2 linked regions of the Salipiger sp. CCB-MM3 genome follow. The protein of the gene in region 1 interacts with the protein of each later gene in a pairwise test. Links are inferred from orthologs where the notes say so. Each region holds a gene or a part of one and is shown in the gene's direction. Other genes may lie near its edges. The genes, in order: AYJ57_RS13090 and rlmB.

What was found.
Region 2: the proteins of AYJ57_RS13090 (region 1) and rlmB interact in binary tests that used the Escherichia coli proteins (3 or more experiments, as listed by UniProt). The link is inferred for Salipiger sp. CCB-MM3 from one-to-one orthologs.

The regions. Positions count from the first base shown.
Region 1 is NZ_CP014595.1:2,722,822-2,730,411, forward strand. The notes cover bases 1-2,861. They hold AYJ57_RS13090 (bifunctional ADP-dependent NAD(P)H-hydrate dehydratase/NAD(P)H-hydrate epimerase), read left to right. Parts: upstream 1-592; coding sequence 593-2,131; downstream 2,132-2,861. Other genes in these bases: AYJ57_RS13085 (P-II family nitrogen regulator), read right to left, coding at 83-421; AYJ57_RS13095 (Hint domain-containing protein), read right to left, coding at 2,156-2,653. Outside these bases: AYJ57_RS13105 (phosphatase PAP2 family protein), read right to left, coding at 2,976-3,998; AYJ57_RS13110 (ABC transporter substrate-binding protein), read left to right, coding at 4,440-5,426; AYJ57_RS13115 (ABC transporter permease), read left to right, coding at 5,539-6,579; AYJ57_RS13120 (quaternary amine ABC transporter ATP-binding protein), read left to right, coding at 6,591-7,590. UniProt on the Escherichia coli protein: Bifunctional enzyme that catalyzes the epimerization of the S- and R-forms of NAD(P)HX and the dehydration of the S-form of NAD(P)HX at the expense of ADP, which is converted to AMP.
Region 2 is NZ_CP014595.1:2,160,587-2,171,545, forward strand. What follows is about bases 4,004-6,978. They hold rlmB (23S rRNA (guanosine(2251)-2'-O)-methyltransferase RlmB), read left to right. Parts: upstream 4,004-5,088; coding sequence 5,089-5,868; downstream 5,869-6,978. Other genes in these bases: AYJ57_RS10510 (cation diffusion facilitator family transporter), read right to left, coding at 4,004-4,583; AYJ57_RS10520 (hypothetical protein), read left to right, coding at 5,897-6,217; ribB (3,4-dihydroxy-2-butanone-4-phosphate synthase), read left to right, coding at 6,315-6,978. In the rest of the region: AYJ57_RS10485 (SgcJ/EcaC family oxidoreductase), read right to left, coding at 186-656; AYJ57_RS10490 (SDR family NAD(P)-dependent oxidoreductase), read right to left, coding at 634-1,278; AYJ57_RS10495 (DUF1178 family protein), read right to left, coding at 1,288-1,719; AYJ57_RS10500 (NUDIX hydrolase), read right to left, coding at 1,759-2,247; AYJ57_RS10505 (3-deoxy-D-manno-octulosonic acid transferase), read right to left, coding at 2,288-3,502; more of AYJ57_RS10510, read right to left, coding at 3,645-4,003; more of ribB, read left to right, coding at 6,979-7,439; AYJ57_RS10530 (6,7-dimethyl-8-ribityllumazine synthase), read left to right, coding at 7,439-7,990; transcription antitermination factor NusB, read left to right, coding at 7,987-8,469; AYJ57_RS10540 (hypothetical protein), read left to right, coding at 8,789-9,103; AYJ57_RS10545 (hypothetical protein), read right to left, coding at 9,481-10,212; AYJ57_RS10550 (hypothetical protein), read right to left, coding at 10,209-10,959. UniProt on the Escherichia coli protein: Specifically methylates the ribose of guanosine 2251 in 23S rRNA.

The DNA.
Region 1 (7,590 bases):
GTACTTGGGTCCGAATTTTTCGGGTGATTGGCTGCTCCGGCGCCGCAAGGGCGCGCGGAGCGCGGTCGTTCGGGTCCGTGGCTCAGAGAGCGTCGGAGCCGGATTCGCCGGTGCGGATGCGGATTGCCTGTTCGACAGGGCTGACGAAAATCTTGCCGTCGCCGATCTTGTCGGTCTTGGCGGCCGTGATGATCGCCTCGACTGCGGCATCCACCTGATCGTCGTCGAGAACCACTTCGATTTTCACCTTAGGAAGAAAATCAACCACATACTCCGCGCCCCGGTAGAGCTCGGTGTGGCCTTTCTGACGACCGAAGCCTTTGACTTCGAGCACAGAGAGGCCCTGAATGCCCGCGTCTTGCAAGGCTTCCTTTACCTCGTCGAGCTTGAAGGGCTTGATGATCGCCTCGACCTTCTTCATGGCCTGTCTCCTCGTGATCCCGTGTCGGACCCTGCCAGAACACTTCTCATCGGCGTCGACAATCGGATAGGCTGCCGTGGCAGGGAAATATGAGGCGATTTTTGGCATGTGGTTACATTTTGCGCAAGTCGCCGTTTAAGTGAGCAGTTTGAAAACTTGAGGATCCGAGCAATGTCAGCACTCCTGACCAGTGCGCAGATGCGTGCCGCCGAGCAGGCTGCGATCCAAAGCGGGGCAGTGAGCGGCGCCGAATTGATGGAGCACGCGGGCGCCGGTGTGGTGGCTGCGATCGGGCGCCGCTGGCTCGAGATCGAGCTTGAGGCGCAGCGGGCGATTGTGCTCTGCGGCCCGGGCAACAACGGCGGCGACGGTTTGGTCATCGCGCGGATGCTGCATGGCGCGGGCTGGGAGGTAGAGGTTTTCCTGCTGGGCGATGCCGAGCGCCTGCCGCCCGATGCGGCGCTGAATCACCGGCGCTGGTGCGAGCTGGGGCCGGTGGGGCTGTTCACGGAGGCGCCGCAACTGAGCGGCGGGCAAGGCGTGCTGATCGACGCGCTTTTTGGCACCGGTCTGACTCGGGGGCTGGGCCCCGAGATCGCCGAGGCGCTGGCCCGCTTCGAGGCGCCGGAGTTTCAGGACTGGCAGCGCGTGGCGGTGGATGTGCCCTCGGGGCTCTGCGCGGATTCGGGGCGCGTTCTGACCAGCGGCGACGGGCCGGGTGCGATGCTCCGCGCCGATCTGACGGTGACCTTTCATAGCGCGAAACCGGGGCATTTCCTCGCCGAGGGGCCGGGCTATTGCGGGGCGCTCGACGTGGTGGATATTGGTCTGGAGGACACGCCCTGCGCGGGCGCGGCGCAGCTTGTGACCGGGCCGAGCGTGGCCTTGAGCAAGAGCGAGGGGCATAAGTTCGGCTACGGCCATGCGCTGGTGCTGAGCGGCGGTTTCGGCAGGACGGGCGCGGCCCGGCTCGCGGCGCGCGCGGCGCTGCGTGTCGGCGCGGGGCTGGTGACGCTGGGCGCGCCCGGCGGCGCGCAGATGGAGGTGGCCTCGCAGATCACCGCTCTCATGCTGCGCCGCATTGAAGAGGCCGAGGATCTGACGGCGATGCTCGAAGACGGGCGGCTCAATGCGCTTTGTCTCGGGCCGGGGCTCGGCATCGACAGGGCGCGCGCGCTTGTGCCCGCAGCGCTGATGGCCGGGCGGGCGACGGTGCTGGACGCCGATGCGCTCAGCGCCTTTGCCGAGGCGCCGGAGGTGCTCTTTTCCTGCCTACACCAAGGCTGCGTGCTGACGCCGCACGGCGGCGAGTTCGCGCGGCTCTTCCCCGACATCGCCGCGGGGCTGTCCGCGCCCGCGACCAAAGGACCGGCGCTCTCAAAGCTCGATGCGGTGCGTACTGCGGCGGCGCGCGCGGGCTGCACGGTGCTGCTGAAGGGCGCCGATACGGTGATCGCGGCGCCGGATGGGGCGGCGTCGGTCCACGCGGCGGTCTATGGCCGCGCGGCGCCATGGCTCGCCACGGCGGGCGCGGGGGATGTGCTGGCGGGGTTGATTTGCGGGCTGATGGCGCGCGGCGCGGAGCCGATGCAGGCCGCGGAGACAGCGGCCTTCCTACATGTGGAGGCGGCGCGCAGATTCGGCCCCGGCCTCATCGCCGAAGATCTGCCCGAGGTGCTGCCACAGGTGCTCGCCGAGTTTGCTGCATAGGCGCCAGGCGTCGGCGGCAGGCGCTCACGCGGGCAGGGGCACCGGATCGGCCGAGGCCAGTTCCAGCCCGTCACCATAGAGGATATGCGGCTGATCGAAGCTGAGCGCCACAAGGATGGCCGAGCGATGGCCCAAGGCGCGCACGAAATGGCCATCCTCGATCCGGCTCAGCGGCACCAGCGCCTGACTGGCCCCAAACAGCGCCGAGGCGCGCCAGCCGCGCATGAGAATCTCCTGATCGGCGGGCAGCACCGTGTCGCCTTCGGGGCGCGAATTGCCCAGCGACCCGGCCGTGATCGCCACCATGGCGACGGCGCGCCGAAAATGGCGGACCCGACGCAGAATGGCGACGCCGCTGTCGCGGGTGATGACCCGGTCGCCCGGAGAGAGATATTCCGCCGGCAAGGCGCCATCGAGGGTCAGCACCGTAGTGCCAGCCACAAGCGCGTTCAGCCTGCACGAAGAATCGATATGGCGCGCGGGAAGAGCCCCGTCGTCGCGCCGGACCGTTTTCGGTTCCATGGGCGCTGTCCTGCTTTATCACTGCCTCGTTTTGCCAGACCCTACGTCAATGGCAGATTAAAGTCGCGCGTTTTCTGGAAGGTGATTTTTCCTCTCGCCTCGCCTGTGGCTCTTTGCTAGAGATCCGCCCGATCCGGGCGCTTCGCGCGCCCGTGTGCGGGTGTGGCGAAATTGGTAGACGCACCAGATTTAGGTTCTGGCGCCGCAAGGCGTGGGGGTTCAAGTCCCTCCACCCGCACCATCTTGATCTTCTTCGGGAAATTCTGAGCTGGTCTGTGTTGCGCCCTAGGGGCTGTGGCGCTTTGGCCACGGTTGCGCGACGTCAGCTGCCCTGTGTTTCGCGCGCTGCGGCGTCCGCCACGGTTTGCGACGGGATCCCGTTCGGGCGGCGGGCGCGTCGGTGCTGCCAGCCCCAAAGGCCCAGCATGGCAAGGATCGAGACATAGCCGTCGATTGCGTAGTGATAGCCGCTCCAGACCGAGAGCAGCAGGATCGATGCAGCGAAGGCGAGGCCGGGGAGCACCAGCAGAGCCGAGCGCTCCAGACAGTACAGCGTGACGGTGAAGGCCACCGAGACATGCACCGAGGGAAAGGCCGAGATGCCGGTTCCCAGTGCGTGCTTGCCGCTGCGATACATCCGCCAGAGAAACTCCTGCACTTGTCCGAGGAAGATCTGATCGACGCCCTGCGTGTCCAGCATCTGCTGCAACTCGGTGAATCGTGAGGTGCCAAGAAGCCGGTCATAATAGATCGGCCCCACCGACAGCCCCGCCAGCGCCAGAAGGTTGCCGATCAGCACCCACGCTGCGCAATAGAGCGTGAGAAAGCGGCTCACGCGCGCGCTGTCATCATCCGTCGCCACCAGCAGCACCGGGAAGAGAAACGCCAGCAGCAGCCACGGCCCCTGATAGACCGGCAGGATCTGCCGCGCCACATCCGAGCCCAGCGTATCATCCACCAGCCGCCACGCGTCGGTGCCGCCATGCAGCCACGCGTCGAGATCGGCGAGCAGCGGATCGGCGAAATAGGGCAGCAGCGCGGGCATGCCGGTCTTGAACAGGGTGAAGCCGAAGTTGAGCGCCGCCACGCCAAGGTAGGCCAGCGTGATCTGCAGCGCGACCATGGCCACGGTCTCTTGCTTGCGGCGCTTGGCGCGCAGCAAGGCGAAGACCAGCACGATGCAGAACAGGGTGAACATTTGCACCGGCACGCGCGTCCCCACGGCCAGCGAGCTGAGCAGATGGTCGAACACGCCGTCGCGGGTGAGCAGGGCGAACGCCAGCGACGCCGCCGCATAGAAAATGCCGAACACGAAGAAACGGAACGCCGGTGTTGCCTGCATCATGCCTCGCTGCGGTGCTGCCTCAATCCGGCCTCTATCGCCAGATTGCGGCGTCAGGATGCGGATTTTGTGGAAAGTTTTCCTTCACAGACCCACCAGCGCAAGAGCGGCACGCAGCTAGGCCCGCCGCTGTGGCGCAGGCTCAACGGTGCTGTCATCTGGGCAGCTGGGCGAAACGGGCCACAGGCGGACAAACGATTGGAATATGACGCGGCCGCGCCGGAAATCAACGTGCGCGCAAGCACATAGCGTTTCGCTCGCGTTAACAGGTCAACTGTTTGCACCTCGGGGACTGGCTTGTTAGGCACCGCTTCGATGACCAAAAACGACAAAAAGAGGTCTGTTTGCGCCGCGTTCCTGCGCGGCCATCCGAACCCCCGGACGCCTCAGGCGGCTCGGCGTCGTTGTGAAATCCTCCCATTTAAGTTTGTAAGGAGTTTACCCATGCGTAAGCTGACGCTCGTTTCCACCGCTCTTGTCGGCTCTCTGGTGCTGCCCCTCGCGGCGCAGGCACAGGATGACGCGGGCCAGTGCGGCGACGTTTCCATCGCGCAGATGGGCTGGGCCGCCGCCGAGGTGACGACCAATGTCGCGAAATTCATGCTCGAGCAGGGCTATGGCTGCGACGTGAGCCTCGTGCAGTCCGACACCGTGCCCGCGATGACCTCGGTGGCCGAGAACGGCGAGCCGGACGTGATCACCAACCTCTGGATGAACTCGGCAGGCGATGCCTACAAGAAGCTCAAAGAGGGCGGCTCGCTGGTCGAACTGACTTCGGTGCTGGAGCCGGGCGGCGTCGAAGGCTGGTGGATTCCCACCGCGCTGGCCGAAGAGCACCCCGAGCTGACCACCATCGAGGGAGTGATGGAGAACCCCGAACTGGTCGGCGGCCGCTTCAACAACTGCCCCGACGGCTGGGGCTGCCGCGTGGTCTCGGACAACCTCGTACGCGCGCTTGATCTCGAAGGCGCGGGCATCGAAGTGTTCAACCACGGCTCGGGCGAGACGCTGGCCACCTCGATGGGCGCGGCGGTCACCGACGGTGAGCCGTGGTTCGGCTACTACTGGGGTCCGACCGTGCCGATGGGCAAATACGACATGACGCAGGTCAAGCTGGGCGACTACGACGAGTCCGCCTTCAACAACCTGCAGAACCCCGACACGCCCGACCCGCAGGTTTCGGAATTCCCCGCCGCGCCGATCCTCACCGCGGTGACCGCAGAGTTCGCCGAAGAGAACCCGGCAGTGACCGAGTTCTTCCGCAACATGAAGTTCGAAACCTCGACCATGAGCGGCCTGCTGGCATGGCAGGACGAGAACAACGCCTCGGCTGAAGAGACCGCCGTGCATTTCATCACCGCCAACTCGGGCGAGTGGCAGGGCTGGCTGAACGAGGACGCGCAGGAAAAGCTCTCGCAGCTGCTGCAGTAATCGCATGACCCAAGGGCGCATTGCGCCCGCTCGAACGGGGCCGCCGGGCGCGGTCCCGTTCTTTTAGTTTCACAATTCAGGGCGGGCCCGCAGAGGGTCCGGACATCGATACATGGCAACATATGACGGTCTGTTCGACACGTTGGGGCTGCGGGATTGGTGCGATGGCGGGGCCAGTGATGGCCCCATGTCCATGGCCGACCTGCTGGCCAAGACCAAGGGCGGCGATGCCGCCGAGGCAACCTCGCTTTGGGATCTTCCCTTTCCCTCGCTCGATGCGCTGCACGACGCATGCGGCGCGATTCCCGAAACCCGCGATCTGACCGACGGGCTCGAGCAGGGCTTTCTGGGCATCCGCGATGCGCTGCGCGTGGTGGTCGATCCGCTCACCCAGCCGCTCAGCTGGATGCTGCGCGAGTCGCTTTGGGTGATGTCCGACACACCATGGTGGATCATGGTGCCGATCCTGCTGCTGATCTGCTGGGCCGTGACGCGGTCGTGGAAGATCGTGGGCCTCGTGGCCGCTGTGATTGGTCTGCTGGCCTTTGTGGACCATTACACGGTGGCGATGCAGACCCTCGCGATCATCTTCGTCTGCGCCTTTATCTGCGTTCTCTTCGGGGTGCCCATAGGCATCGCCATGTCGCGCAGTGACAGGCTTCAGCGCGTGGCGATCCCGGTGCTCGACATGCTGCAGACGCTGCCGCCCTTCGTTTATCTGATCCCGCTGATCTTCCTCTTCTCGGTGACCGAGCCAAAGCTCTACGGCATCGCGGTGATCCTTTACGCCATCGTGCCGGTGGTGCGGTTGACCGACCTTGGCATCCGCCTCGTCGATCAGAACGTGATCGAGGCCGCCGATGCCTTCGGCATGACCAAGAGTCAGAAGCTTTTTGGCGTGCAGATTCCGCTGGCGCTGCCCAACATCATGGCCGGTGTGAACCAGACGATCATGATGAGCCTTGCCATGGTGGTCATCGCCTCGATGGTCTCGGCACCGGGGCTCGGCATCCTCGTGCTGCGCGGCATCCGCAACCTCGAACTGGGCACCGGCCTGGTGGCGGGTTTTGGCATCGTGGTGCTGGCCATCGCGCTGGACCGTGTGACCAAAGCCTCGCTCGCGCGCATTGACGCCAGCCAGTCCAGCCGCTGAAGGAGGATGACATGACAGACACTGTGAAAGTCTCGATCCGCAATCTCTACAAGATCTTCGGCGAGGACCCGCAAGGCGCGCTGGCCGAGGTGAAGGCGGGCAAGTCGAAGGCCGATCTGCTGGAGACCTCGAACCACGTGCTCGGGCTCGACGACATCAACGTCGACATGCGCGAGGGCGAGATCACCGTGATCATGGGCCTGTCGGGCTCGGGTAAATCGACGCTGATCCGCCACCTCAACCGGCTGATCGAACCCACCGCGGGCGAGGTTATCGTGAACGGCGAGGACATCCTGTCGTTCAATGAGACCCGCCTGCGCAAGTTCCGCCGCGAGAACATGTCGATGGTGTTCCAGAAGTTCGCGCTGCTGCCGCATCGCACCGTGCTGGAAAACGCCGGCATGGCGCTGGCGACGCGCGGCGTGAAGCGGGCCGACTATGAGGCCGAGGCGCAGAAGTGGCTCGACCGGGTCGGCCTTTCGGGCAACGGCGAGCAATATCCGCACCAGCTTTCGGGCGGGATGCAGCAGCGGGTGGGCATCGCCCGCGCGCTGGCGTCGAACTCGGACATCATGCTGATGGACGAGGCCTTCTCGGCGCTCGACCCGCTGATCCGCACCGACATGCAGGATCTGTTGCTGGAGCTGCAGGAAGAGCTGCACAAGACGATCATCTTCATCACCCACGACCTTGATGAGGCGTTGAAGCTGGCCGATCACCTTGTGATCCTGAAGGATGGCGCGGTGGTGCAGCAGGGCGAGCCGCAGCATATCCTGCTCAACCCGTCCGATCCCTATATCGAAGAGTTCGTCGCCGACATCAACCGCGCCCGCGTGCTGCGCGTGCGCTCGGTGATGCACAAGGGCGTGCCTGGCGGCGAGCTGTTCAGCGGCGATGTGCAGCACACCGACAACCTCGAAAGCGTCATCGCCGCCGCGGGCGGCGAGATGGACCGCCGCTTCCGCGTACTGCGCGGCGACAAGCCGGTGGGCGTGATCGAGATGGCGGATG
Region 2 (10,959 bases), 560 kb from region 1 along the record:
GGCCTTTGAATCAGCGGTCGTTTACGCGCGGGGGGCGGGCTGCGCAAGAGCCTTACACCGGCGCCGTGAGCGATCACTGCGCGGGCAGGGGGCTTTTGAGTATTTTTGGAAAGATGAAAGCGCCTTCCTGTCCCGGTTCCTTGCGCGCGCTCCGGTCGGGGCGCGGGAAGGGGCTCAGGAGAGGTTCATAGCTTGCGGTAATTGGCGGTCGAGATCCCGTCCTGTGCCACATAGGTCTCTTGCCCGGGCATGACCTCGGTGTTCTGCGCGGAGACGGCCTGCCATCCCTCCGCCGTGCGCTGCAGGACGAAGATCAGGATGGTCTGGCGCGGGCCGGCGGCGCTGCCGTCCGGGGCGCGCTGGCCGGTCATGTGAAAGCGGCAGCGCACCACGGCGTGGTCCTCGCCCAAGTGCCGGGTGGCGATACGGCCGGGCCGCAGGGTGGTTGAGGCAAAGAAGCTTTTCAGCGCGTAGTCATGCGGGCGGGCGATTGCCGCGCGGCCCTGCCACCACAGGCCGGTGACATTCACGAACTCGGTGTCCTCGGCAAAGAGCGCGGCGATGGCCGCGCCCTCGCGCGTGGCCCATGCGCGGGCGAAAGCGGCGGGGAAATCTCCGGGCCGCTGCGGCAGATCAATAGGGGTGGGCGCGGCCATCCCAGGTCTCAAAACAGCCGGTGCCATCGAGGCTCAGCGCGTCCAGCCGGTCGGCGAGCCCTTCGGCGGATTGCGCCGGCGTGAGATCGGCGCCCGCGCCGCCCATCTCGGTGCCGACCCAGCCCGGATGGTAGATGCCCACCGCGATGCCGCGGGGCTTCAGGGCTTCGGCAAGGTTGCTGCCAAGGTTCAGTGCTGCGGCCTTGGAGGCGCGGTAGATCAGCGCGTTGCCCTTGGCGAGCGCGTTGGAGCCCATCTGCGAGCTGATGATCATGATCTTCGGCGTGGCGGCGCGCTCCAGCAGCGGCAGCATGGCCTGCACCGTCAGGAAGACGCCGGTGACATTGACCGCGAACATATCGGCCCACATCTGCGCCGGGTAACCGGTGTCGAGCGTCTCGGGTTTGTCGAAGTAGATCCCGGCGTTGCAGATCAGCGCATCGAGCGGCGCCTCGCCAAGCTGGCCCGCCAGCGCGGGCGGCGAGGCCGGGTCGGCCACGTCGAGCTTCAGCAGGCCTTCGGTGTTGCGGGCGGTGCCCAGCACCTCATTGCCGCGGGCGCGCAGCGTATCGGCCAGCGCGGCGCCGATGCCGCGGTTGGCGCCGGTGATGAGCAGTCGCATGGGAATGTCCTAGTTCGATTTCCGGGTCGGCATAAAAGGCAGGGGAGCCACGGGCACGCCGTCTTCGATCAGCGCCTTGGCCTCGTCGCCGCGGGTCTCGCCCCAGATCGCCCGTTGCGGCGCGTCACCGCTGTGCATGGCGCGTGCTTCGCGGGCAAAGTCGCGGCCCACGTAATCCGAGGTTTTCTCCACACGCTCGCGCAGGGCGCGCAGCGCCTGTTCGGCGGGGTTGGCCGGTTCGGAGAGGCTTGGCGCTTCGGGCTTGGGGTCGGCGGCGCCATTGTTCACGCGCGGCGCCATGGGCACCTTTTCCACCTTGGTGGAGCCGCAGGTGGCACAGGCCACCATGCCCGCGGCCTGCAGCTTGTCGAAGGCGCTGGCCGATTGGAACCAGCTGTCGAAGCGGTGGTCTTCCGCGCATTTTAGAGAGTATTGGATCATGCGGCAGTTTCCGAAATGATCCCTGATACGTAATGTTTTTTACGCGGAGATCAAGCGTATCTGGCCACCGTCGCAGGCGGGCCTGATGTTGCGCAGCAGCCGGGCCAGTTCGGGATGCTCGACCAGATGCGCCGCGCGCTTAGGGCTGACCCAGCGCAGTTTGCGTTCGCCGCGCTCGGGAAACTTGCGGTCGCGCGAGGCGGCTTCGAGCGGGTAGACCAGCGCCAGATGAGGATGCGGGGAGTTGCGCTTGCGATAGGTGTAGGAGCCGACGCAGACCTCATGCGCGCGTCCGCGGATGCCGGCCTCTTCCCAGGCTTCGCGCGCGGCGGCCCCGGCCGGGCTGTGACCGGGCATCGGCCAGCCTTTGGGTAGTGTCCAGCGACCACGGCCCCGGCTGGTGATCAGCAGCACCTTGAGCTTGCCGTTGCGGACGCGAAAGCACAGCGCGGCGTATTGCACTTGGGTCTTCCGGGGCAGCCGTCCTTGGCCGAGGCTTTGGACGGCGAGGGCCGGCAACGCTTTCATCCTGGATCCCTGCTCGTGGTCTTTTTCCGGAATCTTGCGCCTATTTTTCGGCTGCGTCTACATATTGTGTAAGCAGGGAGACGAGGTCGTGCGCCGACGCCTCGGGTTCGAGCAGGCTGCGGGCGGCACCTCCGGCGGCGTTCTGCGCGCTAGGGGTGCGCAGCCTTTGCAGCGCAGCGGCGAGTTCGGCGGAATCCTTGATCTGCAGCGCCGCGCCCGAGGCATCGAGCAGGCCAAAGGGCGCGTGGAAGTTGCGCAGGTCCGGGCCGTGGATCAGCGCCGCGCCGAAAGCGGCGGGCTCATAGGGCGTGTGACCGCCGCGGTCGGTGAGCGTTCCGGCGATGAACACGCGCCCCGCCAGCCGGTAGAAGAGCGCCATCTCTCCAAGCGTGTCGGCAAGGTATACGTCGGCGCCCTGCGGCGGCTCGCCCAAGCTGCGACGGGCGCAGCTCAGGCCCTGCGCGGCGATGAGGCGGGTGATCTGCTCGGCCCGGCGCGGGTGGCGCGGGGCGAGGATCAGCCGCAGGCCCGGCTCGTGTTTTCGGGCTTCGGCATGGGCGGCGAGGACGATCTCATCCTCACCTTCATGGGTCGAGGCCGCCAGCCAAGTGGAGCCGCGGGGAAATTCGGCTTCCAGCGCCGGGTCGCGCTGCTGAGGCGGGATGTAGAGCGCCTTGAGGTCAACCACGGGGCCAAGCGTTTCGGGGCGCAGCCCGGCGGCGAGGAAGCGATCGCGCGAGCCGGAATCCTGCGCCGAAAGAAACGCGATGCGCCGCAGTACCCGCGCCTGCAGGCCGCCAAAGATGCGCCAGCCGCGGGCGGTGCCCTCGGACAGCCGCCCGCCCAGCACCAGCACCGGGCCGGGGCAGGTGAGCAGCCGGTTCGGCCATAGCTCGGATTCCATGGTGATATGGGTGCGCACGTTCCAGCGCCGGTGCATGCGCCGCGAGGCGCGTGCGAGGTCGAGCGGTGCCAGACGTGCCACCAACCCCCAGCTTTCGGCAAGGCTGACACCGGAGGCGGAGTTGCAGGTGACCAGCAACTTTAAATCCGGGCGGGCGGCGCGCAGCGCTTCGATCACCGGTTTGGCCGAGGCCAACTCGCCGTTCGACGCGGCATGCAGCCAGACGTGGGCACCGGGGTTGCCGGGGCCCAGTGCCAGCCGCGCACGCAGCGTGTCGCCGTCGCGCCGGAGTGCGGCGCGGCCAAGAATCGCGATGGCAAAGATCGACAGAAGCAGGCGGTACAAAAACATCGGGTTCGGCGCATCCAAGTGGCATAGGGCAGCCGCCGGGCCACCGGTGCCGCAGTGTAACCGCCTCTTCTATATAAAAAGCCGGCGAAGGAGGCGACCTCCTATCGCCGATGCCCCAAGGATGCCAGACGGTCGCCCCCGCTCAGGCCGCTTGCGCGCCCGGCCGCCGCATGGCTTCGATTTCGAAGAAGATACGCCGCACCTCGGGGTGCGCTTCCTGAATGCGGGCCTGCACCCGCTCGACGGTTTCAAAGATGTCGGCGGCGCTCAGGTCGGTGCGGAACCGCGCCTCCATGTTCAGCAGCACCTGCTTGGGGCCGAAGTGCATGGTGAGCAGGCTCGACACTTCGGAGATTGCGGGCTCCTCCAGCGCGATGTTTCGGACCGAGCGCGTCACTTCGCTGTCGGCGCTTTCACCCATGATCAGCGAACGGGTCTCGGACACCAGCAGGCAGGCCACGGCGATGAGGATGACGCCGATCACGATCGAAGCGATGCCGTCAAAAATCGGCGCGTCGAAGGTCACCGACAGATAGACGCCAAGCGCGGCGGCGATGATGCCAAGAAGTGCGGCGGTGTCCTCGGCGACGACGGTGAACACCGACGGGTCCTTGCTGCGCCGGAAGGTCTGCAGCGCGCTCTCCCCCTCTTTGCGGGTCTTGAGCATGGCGCGCAGGGCGATGATCCACGAGGCGCCCTCGGCCAGAAAGGCGATTCCCAGAACGGCGTAGTTCCACATCGGCTCTTCGATCGGTTCGGGGTTCATCGCGTGGACGATTCCCTCATAGACCGAGAGCCCGCCGCCGATGGCAAAGAGCAGCATCGCGACGATCAGCGACCAGAAGTAAAGTTCCTTGCCGTAGCCGAATGGGTGTTTGGCGTCGGGCTTTTTGCGGCTGCGGGCGAGGCCGAGCAGCAGCAGCCCCTCATTTCCGGTGTCGACCACAGAGTGAAATGCCTCGGACAGCATCGAAGAGCTGCCGGTAAAGAGCGCGGCGGCGAATTTGGCGACGGCGATCAAAAGATTGGCTGCGAGCGCCCCGTAGACTGCAATGGGGCTTTCTCCCGATGATTCTGCCATGGGTGTCCTGCTTTTTCTGATTCTCTGGATGCGCCGGTCGGCTTGCCGGAGGTGGAAAAGTCAGGCCAGTCGCAGGACATTAACAGGTGCCAGCGCTGCGGGTTCCCGCATGTGCTTCATCTGATAGAAATTTCTCGTGATGAGAGAGGGGGCGCTGCGCTCAGACAGAAGGGTGCGGGATGCGGTGAGGCACGCGCGAAACGCGAAAACCCACGGCTGGACATGCCGCAGAAAGCTGCCACTTTGGTCTCTGATTTGAAGAGGGAAAGTGGTGGGCGACCTTGGAATCGAACCAAGCGTGCGTCTCCGCGAGGGAGTTACAGTCCCCTGCCACACCTTGCGGCCTGTCGCCCACTTTCCACCGTCTGGCGGTGTCCTCCGCCGGCTGCCCGGCGTCGTGGGGCGCTGACTACAATCAGTGAAAACTGCCGTCAACAGGAAAATCTCTTGCAGCGCGTCACAGGGCGATGCAGAGACCGAAGCTCAGGAAAAAGGGACGCGTGCCATGGTCAAGAAACCGAAATGGGTGGTCGAGAAAGAACAGTCGAAAAAGGCCAAGGCGGCCGAGACCGTCTGGCTGTTCGGCCTGCATGCGGTGCGCGACGCGCTGATGAACCCCAAGCGCGAGAAGCTGCGGCTGATCCTGACCCTGAATGCCAAGGCAAAACTGGAGGATGCGCTGGAAGCGGGGGGAATCGAGCCCGAGATCCACGACCCGCGCAAATTCGGCGCGCCGCTCGATCCGCAGTCGGTGCATCAGGGCGCGGCTCTGGAAGTGAAGCCGCTGGATTGGGGGCGACTGGATGATGTGGCGCTGGGAGATGGCACACTGCCGCCGCGCCTGGTGCTGCTCGACCGGGTGACCGATCCGCATAACGTCGGGGCAATCCTGCGCTCTGCCGAGGTCTTCGGCGCGCAGGCGGTGATCGGCACGCTGCACCATTCGGCGCCCGAGACCGGCGCACTGGCCAAGACCGCTTCGGGCGCGCTGGAACGCCAGCCCTACCTGCGCGAGCGCAACCTTGCGGACACGATCATTGCGCTGCAGGGCATGGGCTATCTGGTGCTGGGCCTCGACGGCGAGGCGGAGGCCTCCATCGAAGAGGCGCTCGAGGGCAAGCGCGACCGTGCCGTGGCTCTGGTGCTGGGCGCCGAGGGACCGGGGCTGCGCCAGCGCACCAAGGAGACGGTGGATCAACTGGTGAAGATCGACTTTGCCCGCGGCTTCGGCTCGCTCAACGTCTCGAACGCGGCGGCGGTGGCGCTGTACGCGGCCAAGCCCTGAGCTTGCGGGGCGCGCCCGCCGCGCCCATATGCTGCTGATGGCCCAAACGATTGCGACCTGTTGTTACTGCGGCGCCCGCGCCGCGCTTGTGCTGGACGGGACGTCCCGTCACGAACTCAGCTGCGCCTCCTGCGGGGCACCGCTGTGGCAGTTGAAGAACCTGAAAACCGAAACATCGCGGGCCGGGGTCATCCCACACCCCAAGCTGCATCCGGACCGGGACATCCTTCGCAAGGCCGAGAAGGCGGCGCGCAAGGCCGCCAAGAAGGCGAAGAAGCGCAAGCGCAAGTCGCCGGCGAAAAAAGCGCTGTCGGGCATGTTCGACCTTCTGGACGATATTTTCGACTGACCGCCTTGCACAGGGTGCAATACAGCCACGCACAAAAACCGGCCTAGTCTTTCGCGCCCGCCTGTCTTATTTGGCGGGTGCAGAATTGAGAGGCGACATGGCGGATTACGAAAACCCGGGTCCGGTTGAAGAGAACTGGAAAGACGCGATTTCCTCGGTCGAGGAGATTATCGAGGATGCCCGCAACGGGCGGATGTTCATTCTCGTCGACCACGAGGACCGCGAGAACGAGGGTGATCTCGTGATCCCCGCGCAATGGGCGACCCCCGACGCGATCAACTTCATGGCCACCCATGGCCGCGGTCTGATCTGCCTGTCGATGACCTCCAAGCGGATCGACGAGCTGGGCCTGCATCTGATGTCGGTCAACAATTCCTCGCGCCACGAGACGGCCTTCACCATCTCGATCGAAGCGCGCGAAGGGGTGACCACGGGCATCTCTGCTGCCGACCGTGCCAAGACCGTCGCCGTTGCCATCGACGCCTCGAAGGGGGCCGCCGACATCGCCACACCGGGCCACGTCTTCCCGCTGCGCGCCAAGGATGGTGGCGTTCTGGTGCGGGCCGGTCATACCGAGGCCGCCGTCGACGTCTCGCGCCTTGCCGGGCTCAACCCCGCGGGCGTGATCTGCGAGATCATGAACGAAGACGGCACCATGTCGCGCCTGCCCGAGCTGGTCGCCTTCGCGCAGCGCCACGGGCTGAAGATCGGCACGATCTCCGACCTCATCGCCTACCGCCGCCGCCACGACAACCTCGTGCGCGTGCGCTCCGAAGAGGTGATCCACTCGGAGTTCGGCGGCGACTGGAACATGCGCATCTACACCGACCAGTCCCATGGCGACGAGCATATCGTGCTGACCAAGGGCGACATCTCCGGCGATGAGCCGGTGCTGGTGCGGATGCATGCGCTCGATCCGATGCTCGACATCATCGGCACCGGCCACGGTGGCCGCTCGGACGAGTTCCGCGATTCGATGAAGGAAGTCGCCGAAGAGGGCCGCGGCGTGGTCGTGCTGCTGCGCGACACCTCGATGAAACTGGAGTTGCATGACGACGTTTCGCCGCGCACCCTGCGGCAGTACGGTCTGGGCGCGCAGATCCTGTCGTCGCTCGGCCTGTCGAAGATGGTGCTGCTGACCAACTCGCCCACCCCGCGCGTCGTCGGGCTCGAGGCCTACGGGCTCGAGATCGTCGGCACCCGCAAGATCGGAGAGAAGTGATGGCCTCGAACGAAACCCATTACAGCCTGCCGCGCGCCGAGTTCGACAAGCCGGTGAAAATCCTCATCGTCGTCGCGCCTTACTACAAGGAAATCGCCGACGAGCAGATCGCCGGTGCCATCGCCGAGATCGAGGCCGTGGGCGGCTTCCACGAGATCGTCGAAGTGCCGGGCGCGCTGGAAGTGCCCACCGCCATCGGCATCGCCGAGCGCATGTCGAACTTCGACGGCTATGTGGCGCTTGGCTGCGTGATCCGCGGCGAGACCACCCATTACGACACCGTCTGCAACGACAGCTCGCGCGGGCTGACGCTGCTGGGCCTGCAGGGCCTGTGCATCGGCAATGGCATCCTCACCGTCGAGAACTACGAGCAGGCGCGGGTGCGCGCCGAGGCGAAAGGCCAGAACAAGGGCGGCGGCGCGGCTGCTGCGGCCTTGCATCTTATCGCGCTCGAACGTAGGTGGGGCGGCGCCCGCAAGGGGGTGGGATTCGTTCCTGCCCAGGACGAGTACCAGATCGCGGGCGCTTCCAAAGGAAAGCATAGCGCATGACGACCCCGGTCCCCCCCTCCGGCAATCAGAAACGCCGTATGAAATCCGCATCGCGGCTCTATGCCGTGCAGGCGCTCTATCAGATGGAGCTCTCGGGCACGACGGCCGAGAAGACCATGCAGGAGTTCTACGACTACCGCTTCGGCGCGGAGGTCGAAGAGGGCGTGGAGCTGGTCGAGGGTGACATTGATCTTTTCGGCAAGCTGGTCGGCGAGGCGGTGAACTGGCAGGCGAAGATCGACCAGATGACCGACCGCGCGCTGGTGGCGAAATGGCCGATCGACCGCATTGATCCGATCCTGCGCGCGCTGTTCCGCGCCGCCGGGGCCGAGATGGTGGCGCTCGACACGCCGCCGAAAGTGGTGATCACCGAGTTCCTCGACGTGGCGCGGGCGTTTTTCCCCGAGGGCCGCGAAGTGCAATTCGTCAACGCGATCCTCGACCACATGGCGCGCGAGGCCAAGCCCGAGGCGTTCTGAGGCGTTCTGGGGCGTCAAAGGGAGAGAGGGGGCGCTGCCCCCGCCGCGGCTGCGCCGCGACTCCCCCGGCGTATTTTTAAAGAGAAGAAGGGGCCGGGGTCGGGGGACGCCGGCCTTTTTGCGTGTGAGCGACTTGCGTGTGATCTAGCGGGCGTGGCTGGGCGGGACTTGGCTGGGCGGCGCTTTCGTCGCGGCGGGATTGCTTGCGTTTCGTAAAAGTATCCCTACATTTGAATGTGACGGAGCGGAATCTTGCAAGAGACTTGAGCTTTGCAGAGGTTACGTTACGCTCTGTCGACCTGATGAAGGAGAGAGTCATATGCCGAAACTCGTCCGCCTCTACATCACCCAATGCGCGATTGGCTTTGGCCTGTCGGCGGGCTTCGTGGCTCTGCTGCTGTGGCAGAACGTCGCCAACCTGCAGCATTTGGTAACCCATTCCGACATGGGTGGTCTGGCGGTGTTTCTTCTGTGGCTTTTCAACGGTCTGGTCTTTGCCAGCGTGCAATTTGCGATGACCGTGATGCGCATGGGCGACGACGCGCTTCCGCCGGCTGGTGGCAAGCGCATGGCGCTTGAGCCGATGCCGATCCGCGTGCCGGTGGATGAACCGCGCAAGCGCCGCCATCTCTGATCGCCTCAGGTCTGTTTGCCGAATCGAAGCGCCTCCTTGTGGGGCGCTTTTTTCGTTTCCGGGGGGCGGGAAGAGGGGAGCTTGAATAGGAACGGCAGATTTCCGCGCCCTAGCCTGAGCCGTGACCGGAAATCTTGAGGGGGGAGAAGTGGCGGGAACCGGTCCTTCCGTGGGGTTATCTCATTCCCGAGGACCTGTATATACAGGTGGGCGTCAGGTAACCGGACCAGGGCCCGGACAGAGCCAACTCCCTCGGAATTGCTTAAGGCCACCGGAATGCAACCATGCACGCAAAGGTCAGAACCCGCCTGAGCCGCAGATAGTCTCTGCGTGGCCTCGCGGCAAGGGGCAGGGCGCAAATCCTCGGCGCGGCACCGTCATGATCCGGTCACGAAGTTGTAACGGGTCAGCTCCTCGGGCAGCAGCACGTAGATCTGATCGGAAGGTGTGGCGAGCGCGGGGCGCAGCAGCATCGGGTCGATGCCCATCTCGTCGAGATATTCCATCACCTCGCCCTGACCGCGCTGGATCTGCTCGACCGCGACAAAGGCGGGCAGGATCGTGCTTTCGCCAAAGTAATGCTGGTGCACGCCGACCGAGGCGCCCTCGGGGATGTCGCGGGTGACGCCGGAGGCGAGCAGATAGGGGCAGGCGGAATAGCAGAACTCGCCCTCCAGCATGCGCGTGCCGAGGCCCATCTCGCGGATGTGGCGCCCGATGGCCAGCGCATCGGGGACCGAGCCACCGGGGCTTTGTAGGATCACCGTCTCTGGCTGCGACTCGTCGAGGACTTTGATGACGCGCTCGGCGTCCCCGTCGGCGATCGTACCTTCCAGCCGCCACGTGGCGCCCTCGGTCTGGGTCAGCGTCAGCCGCTCCGGCAGATCGCCCGGATCACGCAGCGGAGAGAGCGGCGGCAGATCGCGGTTCGGAGCGAAGGTGCGGCGCTGATCGCCGGGCTGCACCGGCTGTGACAGCCGCGGCGCGGAGGGGCCGAAGCGGGGCAGGGAGAAATCCGAGGTTCCGAGATCGCCAACGACCAGAAAGGCCCCCAGAGCGATCTGCAGCACCAGCGCGCCGGTCAGCGCGCGCGAGACGCTGAGTTTCATGTGCTGCGTCCCGGCAGGCGCGAGACCTCAGGGTGATCTGCGGGGGGATCTGCAGCGTCGCGCTCTGTGGTGCCCTCGGGCGCGATCGGCGCGGCTTCGGCGGCAGCGGGCGTGCGGGCCATGGTGGCCTCGACGTCGCGCATGGCGTGCAGCGCGGCGCGCAGCTCGGCGAGGGTCAGCGTGTCTTCGATCTCGGCGCCTTCGCGGCCATGGCGGATGGCGCCATGGGTGACCGCGAGGATCAGCACCAGCACCGCGGGCAGCAGGTCGATGGCGATCGCCCCGGCCCAGGATGGCACGAAGTTGCGAGCGTACATGATCACCGCGTCTGCGGCAGAGACCGGCGTATAGGTGACCTCGGCGGCGGGCTGCAGCGCCAGCACGTTCTGCGCGGCGCGTTCCAGCGTGGTGGCGCGCTGCGCCAGAACATCCAGCACCGAAGTGATGGTGGCGGCCTGATTGCCGCGGTCGGCGTCGCTCTGGCCGTCAAGCTCGGGCAGCACCACCGAGGCGGCGAGATCCTGCGCCGCGCGTTCCACCAGCGGCGCGACCGAGAGCTGGCGCAGCTGCGCGATCAGCCCCTGCAGCTCCACCGCGGCCTCGGAAAACTCCACCGAGCGCGGCTCCACCGGGCCGGGCTCGACGGTCAGCGCGCGCATCCGCGACAGAATGGCGTTGCCCTGCGCGAAGGCGCTGTCGACCAGCGGTGTCTGCTCGGCGATCTGTGCCTCGAGCGCCGACAGTTCG